Regions from separate parts of the Mesorhizobium sp. WSM4807 genome, predicted to be linked through region 2. Evidence: predicted binding sites of a transcription regulator. Region 2 holds the regulator's gene; the other holds the start of a gene.
What was found. The regulator LexA, encoded in region 2, represses DNA repair genes until DNA is damaged. The targets are predictions, from matches to a motif close to TGTTCNNNNTGTGTTCNG.

Region 1 (4,910 bases), on a different contig from region 2:
CGGCACGTCGAACAGGTCACGAATCGGCCGCCTGATGCGCTCGGCTGCCGCGCCGTCGACATGGGAGCCTTCCAGGAACGCGAAATGCAGCGGGATGGGCGTCGTTGATTCCGAAACCGTGAGCGGAACGCCGTGATTGCGCATGATCAGGCCAAGCTGTTCGGTAAGATAGCGTTCGAAAAGGGCAGGCTGGGTTATGGTGGTCGAGAAATGCCCAGGTGTCGGCATGTGGCCGTAAGCCTGCCGCGAGTCGATCTGGGTGAATGAAGTCGTGGTGACGCCGACCTCGGGATAGAAGGCCCGGTAGCGCTTGTTGTTGTCGCCGCCTGCGGCGAGCGCCGTAAATGAATCGCGCAGGAATTTGGTGTTGCGATCGTAGAGGACCTGCAAGGCCGCGACGGCCTTTCCTGCATCATTAAAGCTTTGCCGACCAAACGGCTCCGGCATCACGACTGAGTCTATGGCTTGGGGATAGATTCGCTTTTCCATGACCCAATATAGAGGCTTGGCCATGCGGTTGGGAGGGGCCAAAGGATCGTTTTTTGTTTTTGGATAGTCTCGATGAAGGCCGATTGCGCCTAGCCGCGCCGCAGGCTGACCAACAGCACAAAGCCGACGCCGGTCTTCTTCAACGCCGGCGCTTCGATCGTCGAGCCGGCATCGGCGCGCATCGAGGGCACGGCCAGAACCGGCGCTGCAAGAACCATCAGGATGAGCGTCGCCCGCGGCACAAGCCGAAGGGCCTTGAGGGCGTTGGCGACGATGCGGTTCATGGTGTGTTGCTTCTCTCTAAGGGTTTCTGTCGGCGTCAATGGCGAAGGTGGCTCGGGCAACCGAACCGGCAGGAATTGGCCTGGTCCCAGGAGCGGGCTGGGCGGCCGGCCTCGGCAACGAGGATGGCGAACGACATGCCGAACAGGCTCATCAGCAGGCAGACGATGGTGAAGCGGCGGGCGAACATTGCGTGGTGTCTCCTTCAACACGCATGACAATGCCCTGATGCAACTGAACCGGTTCTGATGCCGGCGTTCATCTGCGGTTCAAGTTTATCGACGGAGGGTCGAGTGCCCGCCGCCACCGCGCCGTCGCCGGCCACGAGCGCCGCCGCATGCTTGCTACCGACATCCAATCTTGCTGCCGACAAGGGCGGGTAAAATTGCTGTTAGGGCGCTGAAGGCACGGCCCGCACGATTGATCCGTTGTCCCAAGCAGACGGCGCAAACCAAAAAAGGGGCCTTCGCGGCCCCGTTTTCAATTTGTGGCAGCGGAAACGATTAGAGCTTGTGCCAGGTCTGGCTCCTGCAGATCAGCCCGCCGAGCACGCAGCCGCTCATCTTGAGCGAAGCGCCCGAGACCGAGGCCTTGCCCGAATAGGTCTTGTCGGTTTCCGGGTCGGTTATGGTGCCCGAATATTTGTTGGCGCCGGAAACCTTGAACGAACCGATGCGCTTGCCGGCAAACTTGCCTGATTTGAGCGTGATCGAAAATGCACCGCCGCCGCTTGAGATGGCGGCGGTCGAACCGGCTTGCGTTTTCCAGTTGCCTTCGATCGGATCGGCCCAAGCCGCGCCGGCCATGATCAAGGTGGCCGTAAGGGCCATGCTGATTTTGCGAAACATGTTTCTCCTCCCTCTGGGCATCCGGCCGGGTGTTCCGCCCGCCTGTCTGCCTTTTACGCAAACGTAAGCTAATTCAGCTCCCGACAAAACAAAAGCGGTGCCGCTGCGGAAGACTTCAGGATTTTCTGGCCGCCCAAAGCGGTCTCGTCGGTGGGAAATGAAAAGTTCGCAACTCCGTCTTTGTCTCCCGTGGTTAGCGGAGTCTTGATCTTCGCCTCGCAAATTTTCGTCAAATTTAGTGCAAACCGGCGCAATTGCTGGCTTTGCATCCTTAACGAATTCTCGCGTTTACCTCTTGTTTTAGCTTTGTTTTCCTCAAATTAAGCACGCCACTTAACCGCGGATTCAAGCCTCCGGTTCATTCTCGAAAGTATCGAAAGAGCGGCCGCCCCCAAGGGTTATCAACAGATACCAAGGGACAGAACGAGGCAGCTCTCGGGAGCCTGACAGGGCTAGAACAGGGGATTGAAATGGCACGTTTTGAAATGCCTGAAGTCGGCTTCGGCGCCATGGGGGCAACTGCCCAGGCCGACATCCTTTTCGAATTGGGCATGATGTATGCGACCGGCCGCGATTGCGAGACCGATGTCGTCGCCGCCCACAAATGGTTCAACATTGCTGCGATCAAGGGCTCGGTCCGCGCCGCGGAACTGCGCTCGGAATTGTCGGCCGCCATGTCGAAGGTCGAGATCGCCAGGGCGCTGCGCGAAGCCCGCGAATGGATGACGATGCACTAAGGTGGCCTGAACTCATCGGGCACTGAGATCACCGACAGGGACGCTTCAGGTCAAGGCTGCGCAAGACGGCCGGACCGGCAAGAACAAGGCCGCGCAAGACGGTCGTACCAACAATGACAGGAACGCAGCAGGCCGGATACAGCCAAGCTGCGCGACGGACAGGGAAGGCGAGCGGTTTTCGGGCGCGGGAGCGTTCGGGATTGTTCGATCGACAAAAGCCGCGACCGGCCGGAACAAGGCCGGCGCGGCTTTTTGCGTTTTCGACCATGATCCCAAAAAGTGGAAAACGGTTTTTGGAAAAACCATCGTCGAACAGAGGCGTTGCAGGCCCAATCGAGTGCCGTCGATGCGCCTAGACAGGCTTGGCGAAGGGTGAGATTCTCCCGGCCACTCTGGAAGAGGCGCGGCCGGGACGGCCGCGCGAGAGTGGAGGAGTTGTATCACCATGAAAAAGTTGGGTATTTTGAGCGCGGCCATAGTGGGCCTGGTGATGAGCGCGCCGATTGCCTTCGCCGAAGACATCACCTTTTCGGTGGTCGGACCGATGACCGGACAGCTTGCCACCATCGGCGACCAGTTCAAGCAGGGCGCTCAAGCCGCCGCCGACGCGATCAACGCCGCTGGAGGTGTCGAAGGCCGCCAGATCAAGCTCGACGTCCAGGATGACCAGTGCGATCCGAAGCAGGCGGTTTCGGTCGCCAACCGCATCGTCGCCAACGGGGTCAAGTTCATCGATGGCCATGCCTGCTCGGGCTCGAGCATCCCGGCCTCGGCCGTCTATGCCGAAGCCGGTGCGCTGATGATGAGTCCGGCTTCGTCGAACCCAGAGCTGACCGACGCGGCGGCGAAAGCCGGCTGGCCGACGATCATGCGCCTTTATACGCGCGACGATGCGCAGGGCGCTTTCATCGGTCCATGGATCGCCAAGAAATATGCCGGCAAGAAGGTCGTCATCATGCATGACAAGAGCGCCTATGGGCAGGGCGTGGCCGATGCCGTCAAGGCGACGATGAACCAGAACGGTCTCAACGAGATCCTCTACGAGGGCATCAACGCCGGCGAAAAGGACTACTCGGCGCTTGTCACCAAGCTCAAGGAACTGAAGGCTGATGTGGTCTATTTCGGCGGCTACCACCCCGAGGCCGGCCTCATCCTGCGCCAGTCGGCGGAACAGAACCTCAAGTTCCAGCTGATCATGCCGGACTCGATCGCCACCCCGGAATTCTGGCAGGTTGCCGGCCCGGCCGGCGAAGGCACCATGTTCGTCTTCCCGTCGGATCCGCGGGCCAAGCCCGAAGCCAAGGAAGCCATCGAAAAGATCAAGGCGGGCGGCTTCGTGCCCGAGGGCTTTACGCTGTTCTCCTATGCCGTGATCCAGGCCTTTGCCGAGGGTATCAAGCGCGCCGGCAGCGACGACCCGGCCAAGGTTGCCGAAGCGTTGAAGAACGGCGAGCCGATCAGCACCGTCGTCGGCCCTGTCACTTTCGATGAAAAGGGCGACCTCAAGAACGTCAGCTACGACATCAACCAGTGGCACGACGGCAAATACGCGCCGATCCAGCCGTAACGATTGGCGTCGCTTGCGGTAAAACGGAAATGGCCGCGTCAGACCGGCCATTTTCATTTGGGCATGCGTTTGTGGCGCGTGTCTTCAACGTCACCTTATGAATGGGGGAACAGCGGTCAGCCGTGGGCTTCCTCGGCAAAACGCACCAGCACGGTCCCGTCGGTGACCTGCGCGCCTTCCGCTGCGATTTCGGCGATCGTGCCGTCATGGGTGGCGGAAATCGTGTGTTCCATCTTCATCGCTTCCAGGATCAACAGCGGCTGGCCCTTGATGACGGCCTCGCCCTTGGCTGCACGCACCAGCTTGACCAGACCCGGCATCGGCGCCCTCAGGCTGTCAGAACCGGCGGCGATTTCGTCGGCCCTTGCCAACGGGTCCGGCACCGCGAAGCTGTAGCCGACGGCGCCCGAAAAGACAGTGACATGGCCCGGCCAGCGGGCAAGGCGAGAGCCAGCGCGCAGATCAAGCGCGCTGTTATAAGGTGCGTCCAGTGCCACTTGGAAGCGCCCGTCCGGCGGCAGTACCGACACTAGCGCGACAATCTCGTCCTCGCCGTAGCGCAGTCGCGTGCGCCGCGGAACAGTGTGGAAATGCGCATAGCCGGCAAGCGACGACCATGGATCGTCGGACGGCGCCTGAGCCCCGGCGCCGGACGCCGCAAATGCGGCTGCGGCGACGATCTCGCTGCTCGGCGGCGGCACTGCGGTCAGCGCTTGCTGATGCCTGCCGATCAGGCCGGTATCGACATCACCTGCCGAAAAATCCGCGTCAGCGGCAAGAGCGGCGAGAAAGGCGGTGTTGACGGTCGAGCCAGCGATCTCGGTCTGCGAAAGGGCCATGCTCAGCGCTTCGAGCGCCGCCTGCCTGCCCTTGCCGCGCACGATCAGCTTGGCGATCATTGGATCGTAGAAGGGCGAGATGGCATCACCGGCCCGCACGCCGGTCTCGATCCGCATGCTTGCGCCCTCGGGCGCAGCATCCGGAAAT
Region 2 (4,910 bases):
TCATCGTCGTGTCGCCGCACGAGGTGGTCGGCCCAAGCTTCCAGATGTCCTTCGCCGCGACCGCTGCTCTCGTGGGCGCCTATGCCGGCTGGTCCGACTATCGTGCCGACAAGGCCACCGCGCCGCCACAGCGACGGTCAACGATCGCTTTCGTCACGCGAAAACTTGCCGCTGGGACAGGTACCATCGCAATGACCTCCATCATTGCCGGCAGCGCCACCGCACTCTTCGCCATCTGGCACTTCCAGCGCGTCTCGCCGCTCAGCCTGTTCGCCAATCTGGCCGTCATGCCGATCGTCACGGTCGTCATGTTCCTGGCCGTCGTTAGCGCCTTGGCAATGCCGTTCGGCCTCGACGGCCCTTTCCTATACATGATGGGCAAGGGGCTGACGGCCATGATTGCAATATCGGGATGGATCTCCGAGCGGTCGCCGGTCGATGCCGTCGGGCTGATCTCGTTGCAGTCGGTTCTGCTGGTGACGGCCGCCCTGGTCATCGCCACGATGGCAACGACATGGTTGCGGCTTGCGGCACTTCCCTTTGCGCTCGCCGGCCTGCTGACGATTTCCGAGACGCGCACTCCCGACGTGCTGATTTCGGAAGATGCGCATCTGGTGGCGCTGCCGATCGGCGGCGGCGAACTTGCCGTCAACCGGGTGCGCTCGAACGAATTCATCACCGACAACTGGAAACATGCGCTGGTTTCAGCGACCATTGTCGAGCCGGAGACATTCGAAAAAGGAGACGTGCGGTTCGACATCGTCGACCCGGCCGACCTGCCGCCGGGAGCGCCCTTCTACTGCACTGCCGGCCTGTGCCTCGCCCGGCACCAGTCCGGCGCGATCATCGCGCTCGCCGACGACCGCAAAACCGCACGGCCAGCCTGTGCCTTTGCGGATTTGATCGTCATCGATGATGCCACAGCCTATTATAATCCCTGCCGCAATCCGCTGGTTCTCGTCGTCACCAAACGGCAGCTCGCTCGCATGGGCAGTGCCGCCGTCTTTTTCGATCCGCTATCTGCGACGACGCGCGCAGAAATCCGTTTTGCCGTCAGACAGCCCTATAGGCCTTGGCATGAGCAGCGGAGATTTTCGCGCGAGGCGAGGGGCCTGCCGCCATACCGCAGGGCCGAGAAACCCAAAAAGCCTGCCGTTCAGTAACGCCGGATCAGTCCGACGAGCTTGCCTTGCACCTTGACCCGGTCCGGCCCGAAGATGCGCGTCTCGTAGGCCGGATTGGCGGCTTCCAGTGCGATCGAGGCACCTTTGCGGCGGAACCGCTTCAGCGTCGCTTCCTCGTCGTCGACCAAGGCGACGATGATCTCGCCAGGCTGGGCGGTGTCGGCGTTGCGGATGATGACCGTGTCGCCGTCGAAAATGCCGGCCTCGATCATCGAATCACCCTTGACCTCCAGCGCGTAGTGCGTGCCGCCGGTGATCATGTCCGGTGGTACCGAGATCGAATGCGTTTGGTGCTGGATGGCATCGATCGGCACACCGGCAGCGATGCGGCCCATCACCGGTATGGAGATGGTGGCAACGACGTCGTCGTCATTGCCGGCCGCGGGCATGCGCGAAGGCGCCGGCTTGATCTGTCGTCCGAGGCTGCCCTGCCCAAGGCTGCCCTGAATGACGCTTGGCGAGAATTTGCGCGCCGCATTGAGGCCGGGCGCGATCGAATCGGGCAGGCGCAGCACCTCCAGCGCGCGGGCGCGGTTGGGCAGGCGGCGAATGAAACCGCGCTCCTCCAGTGCAGTGATCAGCCGATGGATCCCCGACTTCGAGGCGAGGTCGAGCGCTTCCTTCATCTCGTCGAACGAGGGCGGAATGCCGCTTTCCTTCAGCCGCTCGTGGATGAACATCAGCAGTTCATGTTGTTTGCGTGTCAGCATCGCGACCCCCAACAGAATCAGAAAAACAAACCCAGAACAAACACTATCTGTTCCAGTTGTGTTCCGCAACCGTTTAAAATTTAATGAATGTGTTGACGTTTTGTTCAGCGTAGCATCAGCACGCTGCACGCGGCGCCCGTCGCGGCTGGGGGAGCGAACGGCTCGCGCACGATCAGCCCGTTGGCGTCGGCCAGCATTTTGAGCATCGAGGAATCCTGGATGCCGAACGGGGTCGCCAGCAGCGTGCCGGCTTCTTCGCTCACCACGGCGCGTACATAGTCCTGCCTGAGATCGTTGGCCGGCATGGCGGCGCCGAGCCGCGCCTGACGCATGTCCTGCCGGAAGGCGCGGCCGCCGAGCCGCGCAAGCAGCGGCGTCAGAAAGAGCTGCGTGCAGACCAGGCTCGCCACCGGATTGCCAGGCAGGCCGATGCAGCGGATGTCACCCAGCCGCCCGAACATCAGCGGCTTGCCGGGCCGCATGGCGATTTTCCAGAAATCGAGCGTCATGCCTTCACCGGTCAGCACGTCATGGACCAGGTCATGGTCGCCGACCGAGGCGCCGCCCAGCGTGACGATGACGTCGGCGCCTGCGTCGACCGCTTGTTTCACCAGCGTGGCGATCGCCTCCTTGCGGTCGGGGGCGATGCCGAGATCGAGCGCGCTGGCGCCGACCGAGCGGGCCGCGGCGGCGACGCCATAGGCATTGGACGAGATGATCTGGTCGGGGCCAAGGTCGCTGCCCGGCGGCAGCAATTCGTCGCCGGTGGCGATGATGGCGACCAACGGCCGTTTCACCACGCTGACCTGCGGGTGGTTGGCCGACGCCGCCAGCGACAATGCCGCCGGATCAAGCGGGCGGCCTTTCTCCAGCAGGACGTCGCCCTTCGAGAAATCGAGCCCGAGGCGGCGGATGTTGCGGCCTTCAACCGTCGACGCGGTCACTTCGATGCTGCCGCCGCCGAGGTCGCGGACATTCTCCTGGATGACGATGGTGTCCGCGCCTGCAGGAAGCGGCGCGCCGGTGAAGATGCGCACGGCCTGCGCCGGGCCGACTGTTCCGGCAAAGCCGCGTCCGGCCGGCGCCATGCCGATCACCGAAAGTCTTGCGGGCACGGACGCGACATCCTCGGCCCGCACGGCATAGCCGTCCATGGCGGACGCGTTGAACGGCGGCTGGGTGCGGAGCGCCAGGAGCGGCGCCGCCAGCACGCGGTCGGCGGCGTCCATCAGGGCGACGCTTTCAGCCTGCAAGGGCGCAGCATCCTCAAGCAGGCGCTCGAGCGCCTCGGCGACCGGAAGCAGTGCCATTATTAGCCTGCCCCCTTGGCATCCGCCTTGTAGTCGCCGGATTTGCCGCCGGTCTTTTCCGCCAGCCTGATGCCCGAGATCACCATGGCGCGGTCGACCGCCTTGGCCATGTCATAGATGGTCAGGCAGGCGACCGAGACGGCGGTCAGCGCTTCCATCTCGACGCCGGTCTTACCGGTGACGCGGGCCAGCGCCGTGACCTTCAGGCCTGGCAGCGTCGCGTCCGGTTCGATGTCAATGGATACCTTGGTCAACAGCAGCGGATGGCAGAGCGGGATCAGCTCATGCGTCCTCTTGGCCGCCATGATGCCGGCGATGCGCGCCGTGCCCAGCACGTCGCCCTTCTTGGCATCGCCGTCGAGAATCATCTTCAGCGTTTCGGGCCGCATCGAGACAAGACCTTCGGCGATTGCCGTGCGCGTCGTCTCCGCCTTGTCGCCGACATCGACCATATTGGCTTCGCCTTTCGCGCCAAGATGGGTGAGGGCGGCCGTCATCGTCAGGTCACCTTAGCGCGACGTGCGTCCGTCTGGACGCGCAAAGCACGCTCTAACACTTTGAATCTATGCATCGTGCTCTCCGAAAATCGATTCCGATTTTCGGGCCGATGCAATGGCGGGCGCATTGCCCGTCAAAAGCAGGCGCGTCGCAGTGGCCACGTCCTGTTGCCGCATCAGGCTCTCGCCGACGAGGAACGTACCGATGTCGCTCCCTTGCAGCCTGCGGCAGTCTTCGTGCGAGAAAATACCGCTCTCGCTGACCAGCAGGCGGTCTGCCGGCATCATCGTCGCGAGCCGCTCCGAGGTCTCGATGCTGGTTTCGAACGTCCGGAGATTGCGGTTGTTGATGCCGATCAGCCGCGATGACAGTTTCAGCGCGCGTTCCGTCTCAGCCTCGTCATGCACTTCGACCAGCACGTCCATGCCGAGTTCGAACGCCGTCGTTTCGAGTTCGCTGGCCACGGCGTCATCGACGCTCGCCATGATGATCAGGATGGCGTCAGCGCCCCACGCACGGGCTTCGAACACCTGATAAGGCTCGAACAGAAAATCCTTGCGCAAAGCGGGCAATGTCACGGCGTTGCGCGCATCGGTGAGGAATTCAGGCGCACCCTGGAAGGACGGCGCGTCGGTCAGCACCGAAAGGCAGGCGGCGCCACCTTTCGCATAGGCCCTGGCCAGTGCCGGCGGATCGAAATCGGCACGGATCAGGCCCTTGGACGGGCTCGCCTTCTTGATCTCGGCGATCAGCGCGAAGCTGCCGGATTTGCGCCTGGCTTCAAGAGCCGAGAGAAAGCCGCGCGCTGCATCGGTGTCCTTCGCCCGCGCCTTGATCTCGGCAAGCGGCACGCGCGCCTTCGCCGCGGCGATCTCGTCGCGCTTGTAGGCTTCGATCTTGCGCAGGATATCAGACACGGCTCTATCCGTTCGAAATCTCGACCAGCCGATCGAGCACTTTCAGCGCCCGGCCGCTGTCGATGGCTTGCGCCGCCGTCGCCATGCCGTCGACAAGCGTCGTCGCCTTGCCCGCCACCACCAGCCCGGCGCCGGCGTTCATCAGCACCGTATCACGAAAGGCGCCGGCAGCGCCGCCCAGCATCTCGCGCAGCGCCTGGGCGTTGTAGGCGGCATCGCCGCCGCGCAACTCGTCCTTGGTGTGCCGCTTCAGCCCAACCGCTTCCGGTGTCAGCGTAAAGGTGCGGATCT

Region 1: AC0L3N_RS04955 (sel1 repeat family protein) is a predicted target of LexA. The motif match lies at 1,916-1,933, and genes of this name have one in related genera.

The regions. Positions count from the first base shown of each region.
Region 1 is NZ_JBVVQY010000003.1:138,860-143,769, reverse strand. It holds gene AC0L3N_RS04975 (AMP nucleosidase) at 1-447, opposite strand, end outside; gene AC0L3N_RS04970 (hypothetical protein) at 579-773, opposite strand; gene AC0L3N_RS04965 (hypothetical protein) at 809-961, opposite strand; gene AC0L3N_RS04960 (DUF2147 domain-containing protein) at 1,275-1,619, opposite strand; gene AC0L3N_RS04955 (sel1 repeat family protein) at 2,090-2,356, shown strand; gene AC0L3N_RS04950 (branched-chain amino acid ABC transporter substrate-binding protein) at 2,802-3,923, shown strand; gene AC0L3N_RS04945 (acetyl/propionyl/methylcrotonyl-CoA carboxylase subunit alpha) at 4,040-4,910, opposite strand, start outside.
Region 2 is NZ_JBVVQY010000024.1:18,482-23,391, forward strand. It holds gene AC0L3N_RS25355 (ComEC/Rec2 family competence protein) at 1-1,163, shown strand, start outside; gene lexA (transcriptional repressor LexA) at 1,157-1,894, opposite strand; gene AC0L3N_RS25365 (molybdopterin molybdotransferase MoeA) at 1,999-3,204, opposite strand; gene moaC (cyclic pyranopterin monophosphate synthase MoaC) at 3,207-3,701, opposite strand; gene trpC (indole-3-glycerol phosphate synthase TrpC) at 3,768-4,619, opposite strand; gene trpD (anthranilate phosphoribosyltransferase) at 4,624-4,910, opposite strand, start outside.